DNA from 4 places in the Stappia sp. ABD4_338 genome. Region 4 is predicted to be linked to each of the others. Evidence: predicted binding sites of a transcription regulator. Region 4 holds the regulator's gene; each other region holds the start of a gene.
The links. The regulator PhoB, encoded in region 4, activates phosphate uptake and scavenging genes when phosphate is short. The targets are predictions, from matches to a motif close to TGTCATNNANCTGTCAT.

Region 1 (4,896 bases), 1.6 Mb from region 4:
CGCGGCGATCACCGAGACTTCGCGTTCGAAGGGAATGAAGGCCTCCAGGATCGCCGGGGCGCGTCCGATGCGCCCGAAGGCGCCCGCCGCCTCGGACGCGGAGGCGACCAGCGTCTGCCCCTTGCCGTCGTATCCCATGCGCCGCGTCTTGAGGATGCCCTTGCCGCCAAGCCGGGCAAGGGCCGGGGCGACCGCTCCCGCCTCGTCGATGGCCTCGAACCCGGCAACGGGAATGCCGGTTTCGCGCAGGAAGGTCTTCTCCGTCAGCCTGTCCTGGGAAACCGCAAGCGCGCGTGGCCCCGGGCGGACCGGAACGCGGGCGGCGAGATGCTCGGCCGTGGGGCCCGGAACGTTCTCGAACTCATAGGTCACCACGTCGACCGAGGCGGCGAAAAGCTCCAGTGCCGCCGTGTCGTCATAGGCGGCGATGGTGTGGGTCGCGGCGACATCGAAGGCGGGGCTGCCGGGGTCGGGGCAGAAGACGTGGGTCTTCAGGCCGAGCGGAGCCGCTGCAAGGGCAAGCATCCGGCCGAGCTGGCCGCCACCGAGGATGCCGATGGTGTCTCCGGGAGACAGGCTGCGGAGGGGATCGGGTGCGCTCATGGGCTCAGTGTCCGCCTTGTGCGGGCTCGTCGACGGGGTGAAGGGCGACGGCGTCGCGCTGCCGTGCGCGCCAGTCGTCGAGACGCCCGGCAAGCGCCTCGTCGGTCAGGGCCAGGACGGCGGCGGCAAGCAGCGCCGCGTTGACCGCGCCGGCGCGACCGATGGCCAGGGTGCCGACGGGAATGCCGGCCGGCATCTGCACGATGGAGAGCAGGCTGTCCTGTCCCTTCAGCGTGCGGCTTTCGATCGGAACGCCGAAGACGGGAAGCGGCGTCATCGCGGCGGCCATGCCGGGCAGGTGCGCCGCGCCGCCGGCCCCCGCGATCACGACCTGGAAACCCTCGCCGCGCGCGCCGCGCGCGAAGTCGTAAAGCCGTTCGGGCGTGCGATGGGCCGAGACGATGCGTGCCTCATGGGAAATGCCGAGCGCGTCCAGGGTGTCGGCCGCGTGTTTCATGGTCGGCCAGTCGGACTGGCTGCCCATGATGATGGCAACCTTCGGCGTGTCTTCGCGCATCCATACCCCCTGGTCTTGCGTGCGGCCGGCTCCGCATCGGGCGGAGCGTTCCGCCGGGTCCCGGAAGGCTCCGCACTATAGGCAGAGTGCCCTTGCGCGCAAGAGGGCATGGCAGGCGACGGCCTCGCGCGGCCCGTCAGGGGCGGGACATGCGTTCGTGCCCGGGCGATTTCAGGCGATGATGTCGGGAAGCAGCTTGTCCTCGAGCGTCGAGATGCGGTCCTTCAACGCGAGTTTCTTCTTCTTGAGGCGCTGGAGCTGAAGGGCGTCGGAGCGACCGGTCAGGCTCATGGCGTCGATGGCCGTATCGAGGTCGCGATGTTCCTGCCGGAGCCGTGCGAGCTCCATGCGAACCGACTTGTCGTCCTGGCCGCCGTCAATGCCTGCATCCATACCGCCACTCCATACGCCGTGCGTTGTTTGCGCCTGACCCTTGCAACCCGGGATGGCGCGTGCCCGCGCCGTCGTGCGACAGGCGGGATGCGCCATTCGGTTGCGGGACCGGACACGCGCGCGCAAGGGTCCTCGTGCCGCATTCGGCACGCGCGACGCCCGCGCCTCAGGATAGCCCGACATGGGGGAAAACGGTAGGGAAAAGCGTGTTCGTTCAGGCTGCTTCAGGCCACAATATCGCCATGGAAAGGAATTGCTAACGTAGCGGCATCCATGGGTCCGGAACTGTTCGACAGCGCCAATTCGCTGTGTCACACTCTTGTCGTCAACGCGAAAGACAAGGAGGATTTCATGTCCCTTCAGTCGCATCTCGTCGAGCTTGAGAAGCGCCATTCAGACCTCGAGCGTGAGCTTGAGGAGGCCATGCGCCATCCGAGCATGGACTCGCTGGAAATCGCATCGCTCAAGCGTCGCAAACTTCTGCTCAAGGACGAGATCGAGAAGATCCGCACGGACACTCTTCACTGAAGATTGCGTTTTGACGCGAGGCCCGTCCGGATGGAACGGGCTCCCCCCAACAGAAGCCGCGGCCTTGCCGCGGCTTTTGTGTTTCAGGGGCCAGGTGCCACGCTTCAGAAGCGGAACGCGCGCCACTCGACGCCGGCGAGACTGCCGTCGCCGTTGCCGTCGGCGGCGCCGAAACGAACCCTGGCGCCCTCCAGGAATTCATCGAGGCTCAGCATGCCGTCGCCGTCGGTGTCCATGGGCGCGAAGCGGGCGGCCTTCTCCTCCTGACGACGCGCCTGCATCGCAGGATTGTTGCCCTGTTGCGGGCCCATGCGCACGCTCATGTACTCGTCCATGGTCAGCTTGCCGTCGCCGTCCGCATCCATCGCATGGAAGACGTCCTCCGCGTGGCGCAGCACCTCCTCGAGCGAGACCGAGCCGTTGCCGTCCTCGTCCATCATCTCCATGCGCGCGGCCATGCTGCCGCCACCCATTCCCTGACCCATTCCCTGCTGTGCCGTAACCGGTCCGCTGGCGAGTGCGCCGGCAAATGTGAGGAGGGCGAGCGTTGCGTGAAGACGTGTCATGAGTCGCTCCTTCTGCCCCGTCGGGGCCGTGTCGGGCCATGTCGGCCCGTTGAGGATGCAAGTTTCGAACATTGGAATATTACTACGACGACGGGGTGCCGATGGCGCGGCACCCCGTCGCAGGCGTTGCGGTTTCGCGATGGCCGGGGTCAGGCCGACCTGGCCATCTCGCGCAGCACGAACTTCTGGATCTTGCCGGTCGAGGTCTTGGGCAGTTCGGTGAAGACCACGTGACGCGGCACCTTGTAGCCGGCCAGATGCTCCTTGCAGAAGGCGATGAGCGCTTCCGCCGTGAGGCTCGATCCCGCCCGCAGCTCGACGAAGGCGCAAGGGGTCTCGCCCCATTTCTCGTCCGGGCGCGCGACGACGGCCGCCGCCATCACGTCGGGGTGGCGGAACAGGGCGTCCTCGACCTCGATGGAGGAGATGTTCTCGCCGCCGGAGATGATGATGTCCTTGGAACGGTCCTTGAGCTGGATGTAGCCGTCCGGATGGAGAACGCCGAGATCGCCGGAATGAAACCAGCCGCCGGCGAAGGCCTCGTCCGTTGCCTCCGGGTTCTTCAGATAGCCCTTCATGACGACGTTGCCGCGGAACATGACCTCGCCGAGCGTCGTGCCATCGGCGGGCACTGGCTCCATGGTCACCGGGTCCATGACCGACAGGCCCTCCAGCGCCACGTAACGCACGCCCTGGCGTGCCTTGAGGGCGGCCTGGCGCTCCGCGGGCAGGTCGTTCCAGTCGTCCTTCCACTCGTTGACGACGGCGGGTCCGTAAACCTCGGTCAGGCCGTAGAGGTGGGTCACGTTGAAGCCGGCCTCGCGCATGGCCGCCAGAACCGATTCGGGCGGCGGCGCGGCGGCGGTCATGAACTCCACGCCCCGGCCCTTAAGGTCGCGCTTGTCGGCGTCGGGAGCGTTGAGCAGTGTCGACATGACGATGGGGGCGCCGCACAGGTGGGTGACGCCCTCGTCGGCGATCAGGTCCCAGATCGGCTTGGCGCGCACCCATCGCAGGCAGACATGCGTGCCCGCGACCACCGAGATCGACCAGGGGAAGCACCAGCCGTTGCAGTGGAACATGGGCAGCGTCCACAGGTAGACCGGATGGCGGCCCATGGCGGCGGTCAGGATGTTGGCCTCGGCCAGCAGGTAGGCGCCGCGATGATGATAGACGACGCCCTTGGGATTGCCGGTGGTGCCGGAGGTGTAGTTGAGCGCGATCGCGTCCCACTCGTCGGCGGGCAGGGCCCAGTCGAAATTCTCGTCGCCGGACTGGAGGAACGCCTCGTAGTCCTCCCGTCCCAGCCGCTCGCCGGTCTGGGGGAACTCGGGGTCGTCGTAGTCGATGACCAGCGGCTGCACGCTTGCAAGTTCCAGCGCCTCCTTCATCACCGGGGCGAACTCGCGATCCGTGATGACGACCTTGGCCTCGGCGTGATCGAGCTGGAAGGCGAGCACGGCGGCATCGAGGCGCGTGTTGAGCGAATGCAGCACGGCGCCGGTCATGGGCACGCCGTAGTGGGCCTCGAGCATGGGCGGCGTGTTGGACAGCATCACCGTGACGGTATCGTTCTTGCCGACACCCGCGCGTGACAGGGCAGAGGCGAGCTTGCGCGCCCTGGCGTAGAAATCACGGTAGCTGGTGCGGCTCGCGCCGTGCACGATCGCGGTGCGGTCCGGGAAGACGGCCGCGGCGCGGGCGAGAAAGCTCAGGGGCGAGAGTTGCGTGTGGTTCGCGGCGCATTTGCCGAGATCACGCTCGTAGGGGCTGGATGTCACGGGCATTCCTGTTTCCTCGCTGCCGGCGGATCTCGTACCGCCGATCCTGTGCACATGAAACCGAAAACGCCGTTCCCCTTCAAGCGGATCCCGCGATCCGTCCGGCATCAGCCCAGGACCCCGACGATCCCGTCGTAGAGGAGCTTGGCGCCGATGATGCCGACGGCGGCATATGTCAGCCTGTAGAACAGGCTCGGGTCGATCCGCCTGACCAGCCAGACGCCGCCAAGGGTCGCCAGCGGGGCAAGCGGCAGCAGGACGGCGGAGGTCGCCAGATTCTCCGCGTCGAACTGGCCGAGCGCCGCATAGGGAACGAGCTTGATCGCGTTCATCGTCGTGAAGAAGATGACCGTCGTGCCGGCCAGATGCACCGGGTGCAGCCTGAGCGGCAGCATGTAGATCTGGTAGGGCGGCCCGCCGGCGTGGCTGACGAAGCTGGTGAAGCCGGACAGGAAGCCCCAGAAGCGCCCGATCCAGGGCCGGTGCGGGCGCGGCTCGCCGTCGCGGG
Region 2 (4,896 bases), 1.9 Mb from region 4:
GATCTGGTGCGCCGCATGCGCGCCGAGTTCGAGGCTGCGCAGGCCCGCGAGGACGACACGCAAACCCCGTCATCGGAGGCTGCGGAATGACCGTGAACGCGACACAGCAGGGCAGTGGTCTTGCCGGCGAGATCGCCAGCTACAACTTCGCCTACCTCGACGAGCAGACGAAGCGGATGATCCGCCGCGCGATCCTCAAGGCCATCGCCATCCCCGGGTACCAGGTTCCCTTCGCCAGCCGCGAGATGCCCATGCCCTATGGCTGGGGAACGGGTGGCGTGCAGGTGACGGCGGCGGTGATCGGGCCCGACGACACGCTGAAGGTCATCGACCAGGGCGCGGACGACACCACCAACGCGGTCTCGATCCGTGCCTTCTTCCAGAAGGTGGCGAATGTGGCGGTGACGACCCGCACGCGTGAGGCGTCGATCATCCAGACCCGTCACCGCATTCCCGAGGCACCGCTCGCCGAGGGACAGGTGCTTGTCTACCAGGTGCCGATCCCGGAGCCGCTCCGGTTTCTCGAGCCGCGCGAGACGGAGACGCGCAAGATGCACGCGCTCGAGGAATACGGGCTCATGCACGTCAAGCTCTACGAGGACATCGCCCGTCACGGCCACATCGCGACCACCTATGCCTATCCGGTTCTGGTCGCGGATCGTTACGTGATGGACCCCTCGCCGACGCCCAAGTTCGACAATCCGAAGATGGACAATTCGCCGGCGCTTCAGCTCTTCGGCGCGGGTCGCGAAAAGCGCATCTACGCGATCCCGCCCCACACGAAGGTCGTGAGCCTCGATTTCGAGGACCACCCCTTCGAGATCCAGTCCTTCGAGGAGCCCTGCGCGCTGTGTGGCGCCCATGGCGTCTATCTCGACGAGGTGATCCTCGATGACCGGGGCGGGCGCATGTTCGTCTGCTCCGACACCGACAATTGCGAGGAGCGCAGGGACGCGGGACACCGCGGCCATCTGGCGCCCGACGAGGCCTATGGCGCCCGGGAGACCACGGCATGACCCCTGATCGTGACGACGACCTTCCCCTCCTCAGTGTCGAGGGGCTGACCAAGAGCTATGGCGGCCGCATTGGCTGCCGGGACGTGTCCTTCGAGGTCTATCCCGGCGAAGTGCTTGCCATCGTGGGAGAAAGCGGATCGGGCAAGACGACGCTGCTCAACTGCATCTCGACCCGGCTGGAGCCGACCAGGGGCAGCGTCTCCTACCGGATGCGCGATGGAGAGACCCGTGACCTCTACGCGCTGTCCGAGGCAGAACGCCGGCTCCTGATGCGCACAGACTGGGGCTTCGTGCACCAGAACCCGGCGGACGGGCTGCGCATGACGGTGTCTGCCGGCGCCAATGTGGGCGAGCGGCTGATGGCGGTGGGGCAACGCCACTACGGACGCATCCGCGAGACCGCCACGCACTGGCTGGAGCGCGTCGAGATCGAGGAAGATCGCATCGATGATCAGCCGCGCGCGTTTTCCGGCGGCATGCGCCAGCGTCTCCAGATCGCGCGCAACCTGGTCACCGGTCCGCGTCTCGTGTTCATGGACGAGCCGACCGGCGGTCTCGACGTGTCCGTGCAGGCGCGGCTTCTCGACCTGCTGCGCGGGCTGGTCTCGGACCTGGGGCTTGCCGCCATCGTGGTGACCCATGACCTCGCGGTCGCGCGGCTCCTCTCCCACCGCATCATGGTGATGAAGGGGGGCGAGGTGGTCGAGGCGGGCCTGACGGACCGCGTTCTCGATGACCCGCAGGCGCCCTACAGCCAGCTTCTCGTTTCCTCGATCCTCCAGGTGTGACCATGACCACGAGCCGCAAGGGCCTGGCGCCCGATCTTGCCCTTCATGTCGAGGGGCTCTCGAAGGATTTCACCATGCATCTGCAGGGCGGCATCGTGCTGCCGGTGGTGCGCGGCGCGGGATTTGACGTCGCGGCCGGCGAATGCGTCGTCCTTGGCGGACCTTCGGGAGCGGGCAAAAGCTCCATTCTCAAGATGCTTTACGGGAACTACGCCGCGAACGCTGGCGAGATCCTCGTCGCGCATGGCGGCGAAACGGTCGATCTCGTGACGGCGAGCCCGCGCAAGGTGATCGCGGTGCGCCGTGACACGATCGGCTACGTGAGCCAGTTCCTGCGTACGGTGCCGCGCGTGGGGGCGCTCGATGTCGTGGCGGAGCCGCTCGTGGCGCGTGGTGTCGCCACGGACGTTGCGCGCGAGCGGGCGGCCGCTCTGCTTGACCGGCTGAACCTGCCCGAGCGGCTGTGGCAGCTCCCGCCCGCGACCTTTTCCGGTGGCGAACAGCAGCGCGTGAACATCGCGCGTGGCTTCATCACCGACCATCCGGTCCTGCTTCTCGACGAGCCGACCGCATCGCTGGATGCGCTCAACCGGCGCATCGTGATCGGGATGATCGGAGAGAAGAAGGCGGCCGGAGTGGCTCAGGTCGGCATCTTCCATGACGAGGAAGTGCGCGAGGCGGTCGCCGACCGCATCATCGACGTGACGGCCTTCGCGCCGGCACGCGCGGCCTGAGCGGGCAAGGCCATGACGAAACTCTCTGAAATGCCACTCGTGCATGAGACGGCCATCGTCGAGGCGAGCCGCCTCGGCCGGTACACGGAAGTGACCGAGCGCTGCCGCGTCAGCGAGACGGACCTCGGCGACTACTCCTACATCATGCAGGACGGCATCGTGTGGTGCGCGGAAATCGGCAAGTTCGCGAACATTGCGGCGGCCGTGCGCATCAATGCCACGAACCACCCGACATGGCGGGCGACGCTGCATCACTTCACCTATCGTGCCAACGACTACTGGGACGATGCGGAACCGGAAGCCGCCTTCTTCGACTGGCGGCGGGAGGGGCGCGTGCGGATCGGTCACGACGTGTGGATCGGCCACGGCGCGACCGTGCTTCCCGGCGTGACCATCGGCGACGGAGCGGTGATCGGCGCGGGCGCCGTGGTCTCCCGCGATGTCGCGCCCTTCACGATCGTCGGCGGTGTGCCGGCAAAGCTGATCCGCGAGCGTCTCTCACCGGAACTCGCGGCCAGGATGCAGCGGCTGGCGTGGTGGGACTGGGATCACGCCCGCCTTCGGGACACGCTGGAGGATTTTCGGGCGCTGGATGCGTCCGCGTTCCTCGAGAAATACGCCGATGCGGAGTGATTTATAATATTTCTCAGAGGCTTGGATTGTCATTCAAGCTTCAACAAACCGCAGACTGAGTGTCATGTTCGCACGCTACGCAGGCTCCTATTCGAACGATAGGGGCGATCATGTTCAAACTCGAGGGCGTCACCCGCACATTCGGGACCTTCACGGCGGTGAAGTCCGTGACGCTGGATATTCCCAACGGCCAGATGGTCGGTGTCATCGGACGGTCGGGCGCGGGCAAGTCGACGCTCCTGCGCATGATCAACCGGCTGATCGATCCCAGCGGCGGCCGGCTCGTGTTCGACGGTCGCGAGGTGTCGTCTCTCAGGGGACGCGAGTTGCGCAACTGGCAGCGCGACTGCGCCATGATCTTCCAGCAGTTCAACCTGGTTCCGCGCCTCGATGTCCTGACCAACGTGCTGCTCGGGCGCCTCAATCACCGCTCGACCTCGCGCAATCTTCTCGGTCTGTTCACGCGCGCCGAGCGCGCCGCGGCGATCTCCGCGCTGGAGCGTCTGGGTATCGCGCAGACGGCGCTGCAGCCCGCCGGAACCCTCTCTGGAGGCCAGCAGCAGCGCGTGGCGATTGCACGTGCACTGATGCAGGAGCCGCGCATGGTGCTCGCCGACGAGCCCATCGCCTCGCTCGACCCCCTCAATGCCCAGAAGGTGATGGACGCGCTGCGCGACATCAATCGGCGCGAGGGCATCACCGTCATCACCAATCTGCACACGCTGGATACCGCGCGCACCTATTGCGAGCGTGTGATCGGCATGTCGGAGGGGGCCGTCGTGTTCGACGGTCCGCCGGAGGAACTGACAACGGAAATGGCCCGGCGCATCTATGGCGCGGAATCGGAGGAACTTTCCGAGGCCATCACGTCCACATCCCTTTCCGTCGCCCGGGCGGCGACGCCGAAATCCGCAACCGTCCTGCAGTCGGCCATCGCCGGCTAGGGACGCGGATCGGCCGCCCGCCCTTCGCGTCGCGGCCAGCGCACCAAAGCGTGAGACACGAAGAGACCGGGCAATCCGGATCACCCATGGAGACGTCAATGCTCAAGAACATCCTTCTTGGCGCCGTTGCTGCTGCCACGATGCTGACGGCTGCGGCCGGACTCGCCCCGGCCCAGGCCCAGGGCGCAAAGGAATTCCGTATCGGTATCCTCGGCGGCGAGAACGAGGCCGACCGCCTGCGCAACTTCCAGTGCATGACCGAGAAGCTCCCGGCCGTGCTGGGCGTGGAAAAGGTTTCCCTGTTCCCGGCCGCCGACTACGACGGCGTGATCCAGGGCCTTCTGGGCGGCACGCTGGACTACGCCGAGCTCGGCGCGTCCGGCTATGCGAAGATCTATCTGGAGAACAAGGACGCGGTCGAGCCGATCCTGACCACCGTCCAGACCGACGGTTCCACCGGTTATCATTCGGTGATGGTCGCGCGTGCCGACAGCGGCATCAAGTCGCTCGAGGACATGAAGGGCAAGAAGCTCGGCTTCGCCGATCCCGACAGCACCTCCGGCTTCCTGGTTCCGTCCGTGACGCTGCCGGACGCGACCGGCGCGCCGATCGACGAGTACTTCGCGTCCACCGGTTTCGGTGGCGGTCACGAGAACCTGGTTCTCGAAGTCGTGAAGGGCACCTTCGACGCCGGCACCACCTGGGCCTCCGGCGTGGGCGACTTCAAGGACGGCTACACCTCCGGCAACCTGCGCAAGATGGTCGACAAGGGCATCTTGGA
Region 3 (4,896 bases), 1.5 Mb from region 4:
ACTGGGCGACCATGCTCGACAGGAAGTCGTTGCCCTGGAACAGCCGCGTCCAGTTGTTCATCTCGGTCGGATACCAGGACAGGCCGAGCAGAAGCGCGATCACGCCAAGCACCAGTGCCGTGCCAAGCAGGCTCGACCATTGCGGGCGCAGGGCGGCGAGGACGGCCGGGGAGGGCGCGGCGGCTGAGGGCTCGGGGTGCGCGTGCATGGCTGTGTCGTGTCCTTGTGGTCGGTCCGAAGGCGGGCCGGACGGGCGGAACGGCCCGGAAGGGGCCGTTTCCGTGTCGCAAGAGAAACGGCGCGATCCGCAAGGGACCGCGCCGCGAGGGAATGCGGGATCAGTAGCCGCCTTCGCCAACGATCTTGGCCTGGGCGGCCAGATCGGCGAGGAGCGCGTCGGCGGCCTTGATGGCCTCCGCGTCGTTGGCGGCCTCGGCCTTCAGCTTTGCCTTGAACGCCTCGATCTGGCGCACGTCGAGAAGCTGGGCGTTGGAAGAGGCGAGGAACGGGCCCCAGCCGTCGGAGAGATTGGCGAGCACCGCGCGCTCACGCTTGACCTTCTCCATGTCGCCGAAACGGCCGTACTGCATGAAGAAGTAGTAGATCTTCTCCTTGGCGGCCTTCGGCAGGTCGGCGCGCCAGACCATCGGGTCGGAGGGGATCAGCGGCGAGCGCCAGATTTCCTTGATCTGGGCGGCGGCGTCCGGGTTGGACTTGGCGAGGCGGGCGTAGATGGACTCGGTGTTGTTGGTCGCGACGTCCACCTGGCCGGCGGCCACGGCAAGGGCGTTGCCCTCGTGGTTGGACGCGGTGACGCGCGCGAAGCACTCTTCCGGCGTCTTGCCGTTCAGGGCCCACACATAGTAGCCCGGGATCGCGTAGCCCGAGGTGGAGTTGGGATCGCCGTTGCCGAAGGTCAGCGTCTTGTCGCACTTCAGCACGTCGTCGAGCGAGTTGAGCGGGCTGTCCTTCTGGGTGATGAGCAGCGAGTAGTAGCCGCGCTCGCCGTTGTCCTTGATGGTCTGGGCGAAGACCTCGCCGCCGGCCTTGTCCACGGCCTGGATGGCGGACTTGTTGCCGAACCAGGCAACGTCGACCTGCTTGGCGCCCATGCCGGCGATCACGCCCGCGTAGTCGGAGGCGAAGAACGGCTTCACCTCGACGCCGAGGGAGGCGGACATGTCGTCGAGGAAGGGCTTGAAGTTTTCCTCGAGCACCGAGGCGCTTTCGGTCGAGATGATGCCGAAATTGATGACGGACGGCATCTGGCCGGCGTCCTGGGCGAAGGCGGGGCCGGTCGTGACGGTCATGGCGAGCGTCGCGGCCGCGAGAACGGTCTTCAGCATGTGGGGCTCCTGGGTTTCAAGTCGCTTGGGATAGAGGTAGCTGGCGTTTGTGCCGCTCTTGTTGGGATCCGCGCTCAGGCGCTCGTGGCGGCTGCGATGCGGTCCGGAAATGCGGGCGCGCTTGGCGTGGCGCCATGCGCGGTGCCGGCGTGTGCCGGAACGGGAATGTCCGTGTCCGACAGGCTTTCGCTGTCGTAGAGGTCGGAAAGGGTGGCGCGGTCGATGCCTGAGACCGGGCCGTCGTAGACGAGTTCTCCCGCCTTCAGCGCCACGATGCGCCGGCAATGGCGGAAGGCGTGATCGATCTGATGCAGGGAGACGACCACGGTCACGCCGTCCTCGCGGTTGATGCGCGACAGGGTCTCCATCACCGTGTCGGCGGAGGCGGGGTCCAGCGAGGCGATGGGCTCGTCGGCGAGGATGAGGCGGGCTTCCTGGGTCAGCGTGCGCGCGATCGCGGCGCGCTGCTGCTGACCGCCTGAAAGCCGCGAGGCGCGGCGGCGGGCGAAATCGACGATGCCGACCCGCTCCAGGGCCGACAGGGCGCGGATCCGGTCCGATCGCGTGAACAGGCCGAGGGTGCCGCGCCAGGCCGGCGTCTTGCCGAGGCGGCCGGCCAGGACATTGGCAAGCACGCTCAGCCGGTTGACGAGATTGAACTGCTGGAAGACGACACCGACGTCCCGGCGCAGACGGCGTGCGTCGCCCGTCCGCCGCCCGTCGCGCTGCACGTCACGGCCCAGAAGCGACAGGGCGCTCGACGCGCCCCGGTCGATGGTCTCGAGGCCGCACAACAGGCGCAGCAGGGTCGACTTGCCGGAGCCGGACGCGCCGATGAGCGCCACCATCTCTCCCTCGGCGACCGAAAAGGAAACGTTCCGAAGCACGGGCTTGCCGCGCTCGAACGTCTTCGAGACCGATCTGACTTCAATCGCTGACATCGTCCGTGTCCTCCTTGCACGGTCCGGTTAGGCGGACTGTGTTTCAGGCACATGACGATTGGCGTTTTTCGCGAGGGAGGACTTGCCCCGGATCACATGCAAAAACGCCCCGGATGCGAGGTCCGGGGCGCAAGAAACGGGGTCGGGTGGCGGCGTTTGCCGGGATCAGTTGCGAAGCAGGGGAGAGAGTTTCCTGCCGGCCTTGATGAAAGGCATGGGATCCATCGGGCGGTCGTTGATGCGCACTTCGTAGTGCAGGTGCGGACCGGTGGAGCGGCCTGTTGAGCCGACATAGCCGATGGTCTCGCCCAGACCGACCGTTTCGCCCTTGGTGACCGAAACGCGGCTCATGTGGGCGAATCGCGTGGTGACGCCGCTGGGGTGTTCGATCTCGACCGACTTTCCGTAGCCGCCGTTGCGCCCGGCGAAGACGACCTTGCCGGGGGCCGGGGCCTTGATGGTGGTGCCGGTGGCGCCCCGGAAATCGAGCCCGGTGTGCATGGCCATGCGGCCGAGGAAGGGATCGAGGCGCGGACCGAAGCCCGAGGAGGTGGCGGCGCCCGAAAGCGGGGCTGCAAGCGGAATGCCACGTGCGGCGGTCTTCACCGTCTCGAGGCGCTCAAGCGCGGAGCTTGCCCGGTCCAGTCGCTTGTCGAATCCGACGTCGCCAAGCGGCACGAAGGGGCCGCCGAGCCCGCCCCTGGCGGTGCCCGCGAGCTTGAGCCCCAGGGTGTCGGCAGCGGCCGTGATGGTCTTCGCGTCCCGCTCGGCGGTGACGGCGATGACGTCGAGCGCCATGGTGGTCTCGTCGTCCATGCGCGCGAGCGTCGCGTTCATGTCTTCCAGAAGGTCGGTGCGCTGATCGGTCGGTGCCGTCGCGCGGGCCGGCGTGGCATCGGCGCTTGCGCTGTCCCCGCCAAGGTCGCGCAGCGGCCGCGCGGGATGACCGGCGGCCTGGGCCGCCGCCGCCGCGGCGGCGGGCCCGTAGTCGCTCTTGGTGCCGCGCAGGCTGAGAACCGGCGAAATCTCGATGGGCTCGGGCGTGCCGCCGATGGCGGGCGGCGCGTCGGAGGCCGACGTGTCCATGGCGAGCTGCGGCGCGTCGATTTCCGGCTTCGCCGGGGGCAGGGGGCTTGCAGCGGCGACCCGGATGCCGGTGCGCGCGGCCCGGGCGATCAGACGGGCCACGTCGGCCTGGCGCTGGTCGAGATCGCGCTGACGGGCGACGACCTCCTCGATCTGCTCGTCGATGGAGCGCTTTTCCAGAACCCGGCGGCTGGTGAGCTGATCGATGCGCGAGCGCAGCGAGGAAATCCGGTCTTCGTAGGAAAGCTGCATCTCGGCCTGGCGCTCGGCCGAAGCCTGGATGATGTCGTCGCGCAGAACCAGATAGGCGGTGGCGCCGACATACCCCAGGGCGAGGGCGAGGCCGCAGACGGTGCCGACACCCGCCAGCCAGGGCGAAATGGTGAAGCTGCGCACGTTGTCGCCCCGGGCAATAATGACCCGATGCGGCTCCTTGCGCCTGCCGAACTCACGCGAGGGATAGTCACCGTGTCCCGTCATTACTCTCCGGACCCGTTTTCCGTCGGAAGCGCCACAACACGACGCTCCAAAAACACGTCCCGATTAGAAGGGATTAAGGTTAACAAAAACTAATCACCTCGCATTTCGATAGCCGGAAATGCCGAGGGTCAGCCGACGAGACGGGCAAGCGGCCTGTAGAAGCCGGGTGTCAGTCCGGCCTCGGAGCGGGCCCTGTCGTTGAAGGGAGGCTTGAGTCCGCCGCGAAAATGGGTCCGCACCAGCGCCTGGAAGCGGGGCTCGGGGTCCGTGCGCTCTCGGTCGCAGAGAAAGCGGAACCATTTCGCGCCGAAGGCGACATGATGCTTCTCGTCGCGATAGATGATCTCGAGAATAGCTGCCGTGTCGTCATCGCCCACCGCGCGGGCCTTCTCGATCATCGGCGGGGAGATGTCGAGGCCGCGCGCCTCGAGCACCAACGGGATGACGGCGAGGCGGGCGGCAAGGTCGTCGCCGGCGCTTTCCGCCGCCTCCCACAGCCCGTGATGGGCGGGCAGGGCGCCATAGTGCGAGCCGAGCAGGCCGAGCCGGTGGCGCAGCAGCGAAAAATGCTTGGCTTCCTCCAGCCCCACCCGCACCCAGTCGTCGAAGAAGGAACGCGGCAGCGGCCAGTGCGCGAAGCGGCCCACCATGTCCCAGGTGAGATCCACGGCGTTGAGCTCGATATGGGCGAGCGAGTGCAGCAGCGCGACCCGGCCGGCGGTCCCGCCGACAGCGCGCCTGGGCATCTCGCGCGGGGGCAGCAGAACGGGTTCGTCCGGCCGGCCCGGCTGGTCGGGCATGGGCGTTGCCCCCATGCGCCGGCGCAGCGACAGGCCGCGCCGGAACCATGCGCGCGCGGTGGCGTGTGCGACCCGGATCTTCTCGTCGAGATCCGGCGTTTCGACGATCCGGCGCGCGCCGTCGGCGAGCGAGGGCGGCAGGTCGCCGGCCGTGTCGGCATGTGTGGGGGAAACGACCAAGGCTTTCTCTGTCCGCTTGTTCCGCCGAGAAGGAAAGGGGGGACGCGCGGGGCTCAGCCCAGT
Region 4 (4,896 bases):
GGAGACCAGACATGACCAGCCATACCGTCACATCCTTCGACGAGGAACTGAAGGCGATCGCCGGACGCGTGTCCGAGATGGGCGGCCTCGCGGAGGCCATGCTTAGCGAGGCCATCACCGCGCTCGTGCGTCTCGACAAGGAAGTCGCGCGCCGCGTCGTTGCCCAGGACAAGCGCGTCGACCAGCTCCAGTTCGAGGTCGAGGAACAGGCGATCCTCATCATCGCCCGCCGCCAGCCGGTGGCACAGGACCTGCGCGATGTCATCTCGGCGATGCGCATTTCCAACGACCTGGAGCGCGTCGGCGACCTGGCCAAGAACATCGCCAAGCGTGTCATCGCCATCGACGGCTCGTTCGACAGCAAGAAGTTCGCGCTTGGCGTGGAGCATATGTCCGAGCTTGCGCAGGAGCAGCTCAAGGACGTGCTCGATGCCTATGGCGCGCGGGATGCCCAGGCCGCCGAGGCGGTGCGCGATCGCGATGACGCGGTGGACGCGCTTTACACGTCGATCTTCCGTGAACTCCTGACCTACATGATGGAGGATCCGCGTCAGATCTCGATCTGTGCCCACCTTCTGTTCTGCGCCAAGAACATCGAGCGCATCGGCGATCACGCGACCAACATCGCGGAAAATGTCATGTACATGTCGACGGGTGTCCAGCCGCTCGAGGAGCGCCAGAAGCAGGACGAGATGGGCGTCGAGACCGGCGTCTGATCCGGCTTTATGCGTGCGCGGTCAGGCGCCGCCGCACGCGACGGATCCCGGACGGGACGTACCGGCGCCCCGTCCGCCACAACGAAAAACGAGGTTTGCGGGAATGCCGAAGGTTCTGATTGTCGAGGACGAGGAACCTCTTGCCATGCTCTTGAGGTACAACCTCGAGGCGGAAGGATATACGGTCGAGACCTGTATGCGCGGTGACGAGGCGGATATCCGCCTGCGCGAGGACCAGCCCGACCTGATGATCCTGGACTGGATGCTGCCGGGCCTTTCCGGCATCGAGCTGTGCCGTCGGCTGCGCTCGCGCTCCGAGACGGAGCGCCTTCCGGTGATCATGCTGACGGCGCGTGGCGAGGAGCAGGAGCGCATTCGCGGTCTCGCCACTGGCGCCGACGACTATGTGGTCAAGCCTTTCTCGATCCCCGAGCTCATGGCGCGCGTGCGGGCCATGCTGCGCCGGGCCAAGCCTGAGGTCGTTTCCTCGTTGCTGCGCTCGGGGGACCTGGAGCTTGATCGCGAAACCCATCGGGTTCGCCGGTCGGGCCGGGAAATCCACCTGGGGCCGACCGAGTTCCGCCTGCTTGAGTTCCTGATGACCTCACCCGGCCGCGTCTTTTCCCGCGAACAGCTCCTTGATGGCGTGTGGGGACATGACGTCTATGTGGACGAGCGCACGGTGGATGTTCACGTCGGGCGCCTGCGCAAGGCAATCAATCGCGGCAAGGCCGTCGATCCGATCCGCACCGTGCGCGGAGCCGGCTACGCCTTTAACGACCAGTTCGCCGCCGCCTCCTGATGGTCCGGCGCCGGTGGAGCGATCCGCCGGCGGGATCGGGTGACCGATACGACAAAGGCCCGCGTGATCCACGCGGGCCTTTGTCGTTTTCGCTTGCCGCTGTGATGCAGGTCAACCGGTCGCGGAATTGCGGTCGCGACGACGGTCGTTGGCGGGCTGATAGGCAATGCGGCAATGGTACGGGCAGTAAGGCACGCCCGGTTCGGAGGAGTTGCCGCAGAAGTAGAAATCGTCCTTCGTCGGATCACCGATCGGCCATTTGCAGGTGCGCTCGGTAAGCGTGAGGATCGAGGCCCGCTTGGCGATCGGAACGACCTCCGCCCGGGGCTTTTCAACGGGCGCGGGGGCGGGCGTCGCCTCGACCTTCAGCGCGGTGGCGCCGACGGTCTGCGGGGCGCTGCCGCCGGTCTCGGCCGGAGAGGAGGGCTGGGCATCGCCGTTCGCAGGGCGCGTCGTCTTGCGCGCCTTGGCGGGCGCCGCCGGCGCCTTGGCCCGGCCCGACAGACCGAGACGGTGCACCTTGCCGATCACCGCGTTGCGCGTGACCCCGCCCAGTTCAGCAGCGATCTGGCTGGCACTCAGTCCGTCCAGCCAAAGCTTCTTGAGAAGGTCGACACGTTCGCTTGTCCAGGACATGCGTCACACTCCGTCTTGGTCGCCCACCCGGCATATGGTTAATAAAACCTTGCCGGCACACCGGGTAGGTGTCCCGCCAATTGCCGGATTTTGAGGCTATTCTGAGTCAGGCACACGATATGTCGTGTCTGTCTGGAAAAAACCTACAATATGCCGGGTTTTTGGTGCAAGGTTCCGGCCCGATTCACTTGGGGATAGCTGAGGTTTTCCCCAGCAAACGGCGCGTGACCGGCGCGGGCGCACGTCGTGCGCGCATGCTATTTCGTTGACTTTGCCGCGCATGCGCGGTGTATATCGGTCCGATCGTCGTGCCGCCTTCCGGGGCGGCGCTGTGCTTTTCGGGGGAAGGCGCTGCCCGTGGCACCGCGATCTTCCCGACACCACAGATCCGGCGACAGGCCAAACGCATGACGCGCCTTGTGACAAGGGCGCCGGCAACCAAGGAGCAAGACGGCAATGGTTGGCTCATCTCTCTATCAGACCTACAACCGCGCGAACCTGGTGTTCGAGCGCGGCGAGGGGGTGTGGTTGGAGACGGCCGACGGGCGACGTTTTCTCGACTGCGCCGCCGGCATCGCCGTGAATTCGCTTGGCCACAGCCACCCGGCTCTGGTGTCCGCGCTGAGGGACCAGGCCGAGAAGCTGTGGCACGTGTCGAACGTCTACCAGATCCCCGGTCAGGAAGAGTTCGGCCGCAAGCTCGTCGAGGCGACCTTCGCCGATCGCGTGTTCTGCACCAACTCCGGTGCGGAGGCGCTCGAATGCGCTATCAAGACCGCGCGCCGCCATTTTCACGTGAAGGGGCAGCCCGAGCGCGTCGATGTCATCACGTTCGAGGGCGCCTTCCATGGCCGGACTCTGGCGACCATCGCCGCCGGCGGACAGGCGAAATATCTCGAGGGCTTCGGTCCCAAGGCTCCCGGCTTCGTCCAGGTCCCCTTTGGCGATCGTGACGCATTGCTGGCCGCGATTTCCGAGACGACGGCCGCAATCCTGATCGAGCCGATCCAGGGGGAGGGCGGGGTGCGCGCCGTCGACACGGAGACCCTGCGCGACCTGCGCAGGATGTGCGACGAGAACGGCATCCTGCTGATCCTTGACGAGGTCCAGACCGGAGTCGGGCGTACCGGCAAGCTCTTCGCCCACGAATGGGCCGGCATCACGCCGGACATCATGGCGATCGCGAAGGGTATCGGCGGCGGTTTCCCGCTCGGCGCGTGTCTTGCGACCGAGGAAGCCTCCGACGGCATGCAGCCGGGCACCCACGGCACGACCTATGGCGGCAACCCGCTCGCCATGGCGGTCGGAAACGCGGTGCTCGACGTGGTGCTCGCCCCCGGCTTCCTGGAGGGCGTGCGCGAGAAGGGGCTTTTGTTGACGCAGAAGCTCTCCGGCGTCGTTGACCGCCATCCCGACATCTTCGAAGACCTGCGCGGCAAGGGGCTGATGCTTGGCCTCAAGTGCCGTGTGACCAACACCGCGCTTCTCGACCATTTCCGCAACGCCGGCGTGCTGGCCGTCGGTGCGGGCGAGAACGTTCTGCGTATCCTGCCGCCGCTGACGATCACGGCGGAGGAGATCGAGGAAGCGGTCTCCCGTATCGAGACCGCCGCGGAAGCCATGGAAAGCGACATGAAGAAGGGAGCGGCCGAGTGATGACTGCTCAGCCCCGCCATTTTCTCGATCTGACCACCGTCGACGCCGAGGAGTTGCGCTTCATCCTGGATGGAAGCCGCCGCATCAAGGAAGCGCGCGGTCCCGTGCGCGTGAGTGGCGACGGCCCGCTTGCAGGCCGTGTCCTGGCCATGGTGTTCGAGCAGCCCTCGACGCGTACCCGCATCTCCTTTGACGTGGGAATGCGGGAACTGGGCGGTGAGACGCTGATGCTGACCGGCGCCGAAATGCAGCTCGGTCGCGGCGAGACCATTGCCGACACGGCCCGTGTGCTGTCGCGCTATGTCGATGCGATCATGATCCGGATCCTGGATCACGAAGCGCTGCAGGAGCTGGCCGACAACGCAACCGTCCCCGTGATCAACGGCCTGACCAAGCTCACCCACCCGTGCCAGATCATGGCCGATGTGCTCACCTTCGAGGAGCATCGCGGCAAGATCGCCGGGCGGTCCGTTGCCTGGACCGGCGACAGCAACAACGTGCTGGCCTCTTGGGTTCACGCCGCGTCGAAGTTCGACTTCGAGCTTCGCATTGCGACGCCGGCCCAGCTCGCGCCGCCTTCGGATCTGATCGCCGAGGCCCGCAAGGCCGGGGCCGAGATCCGTGTGACGGATGATCCCTTCGAGGCCGTCAAGGGCGTCGACGCGGTCGTGACCGACTGCTGGGTGTCCATGGGCGACGACGAGGGCGACCGCCACAACCTGCTGAAGCCCTATCAGGTCAATGCCCGCCTCATGGCGGAGGCTGACCCGCAGGCGATCTTCATGCACTGCCTGCCGGCGCATCGCGGCGAGGAAGTGACCTCGGAGATCATGGACGGACCGAACTCCGTCGTCTTCGACGAGGCGGAGAACAGGCTTCACGCGCAAAAGGGCATTCTCGCCTGGTGCCTGGGAGCCCTGCCGGCCCGATGAGCGTTTCCGACGAACTCGACCGGCTCGGCGTCGCGCCGGCCGGGCGCGATGCCGTTCTGCCTTACGCGGTGGAGCCGCTCGACGTGCGCGGTCGTGCCGTGATGATGGGACCGGCGCTCGACACCATCCTCAAGCGCCACGCGTATCCCGCACC

Region 1: ACYX4S_RS00695 (YdcH family protein) is a predicted target of PhoB. The motif match lies at 1,823-1,839, and genes of this name have one in related genera.
Region 2: phnC (phosphonate ABC transporter ATP-binding protein) is a predicted target of PhoB. The motif match lies at 3,199-3,215, and genes of this name have one in related genera.
Region 3: phnC (phosphonate ABC transporter ATP-binding protein) is a predicted target of PhoB. The motif match lies at 2,328-2,344, and genes of this name have one in related genera.

Annotation. Positions count from the first base shown of each region.
Region 1 is NZ_CM149982.1:156,851-161,746, forward strand. Features, by position in the region: gene ACYX4S_RS00680 (5-(carboxyamino)imidazole ribonucleotide synthase) at 1-603, opposite strand, end outside; gene purE (5-(carboxyamino)imidazole ribonucleotide mutase) at 608-1,120, opposite strand; gene ACYX4S_RS00690 (YdcH family protein) at 1,292-1,513, opposite strand; gene ACYX4S_RS00695 (YdcH family protein) at 1,865-2,041, shown strand; gene ACYX4S_RS00700 (EF-hand domain-containing protein) at 2,146-2,607, opposite strand; gene ACYX4S_RS00705 (acyl-CoA synthetase) at 2,757-4,394, opposite strand; gene ACYX4S_RS00710 (sulfite exporter TauE/SafE family protein) at 4,496-4,896, opposite strand, start outside.
Region 2 is NZ_CM149982.1:440,442-445,337, forward strand. Features, by position in the region: gene ACYX4S_RS01885 (carbon-phosphorus lyase complex subunit) at 1-90, shown strand, start outside; gene ACYX4S_RS01890 (alpha-D-ribose 1-methylphosphonate 5-phosphate C-P-lyase PhnJ) at 87-1,016, shown strand; gene phnK (phosphonate C-P lyase system protein PhnK) at 1,013-1,804, shown strand; gene phnL (phosphonate C-P lyase system protein PhnL) at 1,807-2,538, shown strand; gene ACYX4S_RS01905 (DapH/DapD/GlmU-related protein) at 2,551-3,171, shown strand; gene phnC (phosphonate ABC transporter ATP-binding protein) at 3,282-4,115, shown strand; gene phnD (phosphonate ABC transporter substrate-binding protein) at 4,214-4,896, shown strand, end outside.
Region 3 is NZ_CM149982.1:1,381,219-1,386,114, forward strand. Features, by position in the region: gene phnE (phosphonate ABC transporter, permease protein PhnE) at 1-208, opposite strand, end outside; gene phnD (phosphonate ABC transporter substrate-binding protein) at 339-1,346, opposite strand; gene phnC (phosphonate ABC transporter ATP-binding protein) at 1,421-2,287, opposite strand; gene ACYX4S_RS06385 (peptidoglycan DD-metalloendopeptidase family protein) at 2,453-3,853, opposite strand; gene ACYX4S_RS06390 (ferritin-like domain-containing protein) at 3,982-4,833, opposite strand; gene bcp (thioredoxin-dependent thiol peroxidase) at 4,887-4,896, opposite strand, start outside.
Region 4 is NZ_CM149982.1:2,917,148-2,922,043, reverse strand. Features, by position in the region: gene phoU (phosphate signaling complex protein PhoU) at 12-716, shown strand; gene phoB (phosphate regulon transcriptional regulator PhoB) at 820-1,518, shown strand; gene ACYX4S_RS13110 (GcrA family cell cycle regulator) at 1,630-2,154, opposite strand; gene ACYX4S_RS13105 (acetylornithine transaminase) at 2,611-3,810, shown strand; gene argF (ornithine carbamoyltransferase) at 3,810-4,742, shown strand; gene ACYX4S_RS13095 (Hsp33 family molecular chaperone) at 4,739-4,896, shown strand, end outside.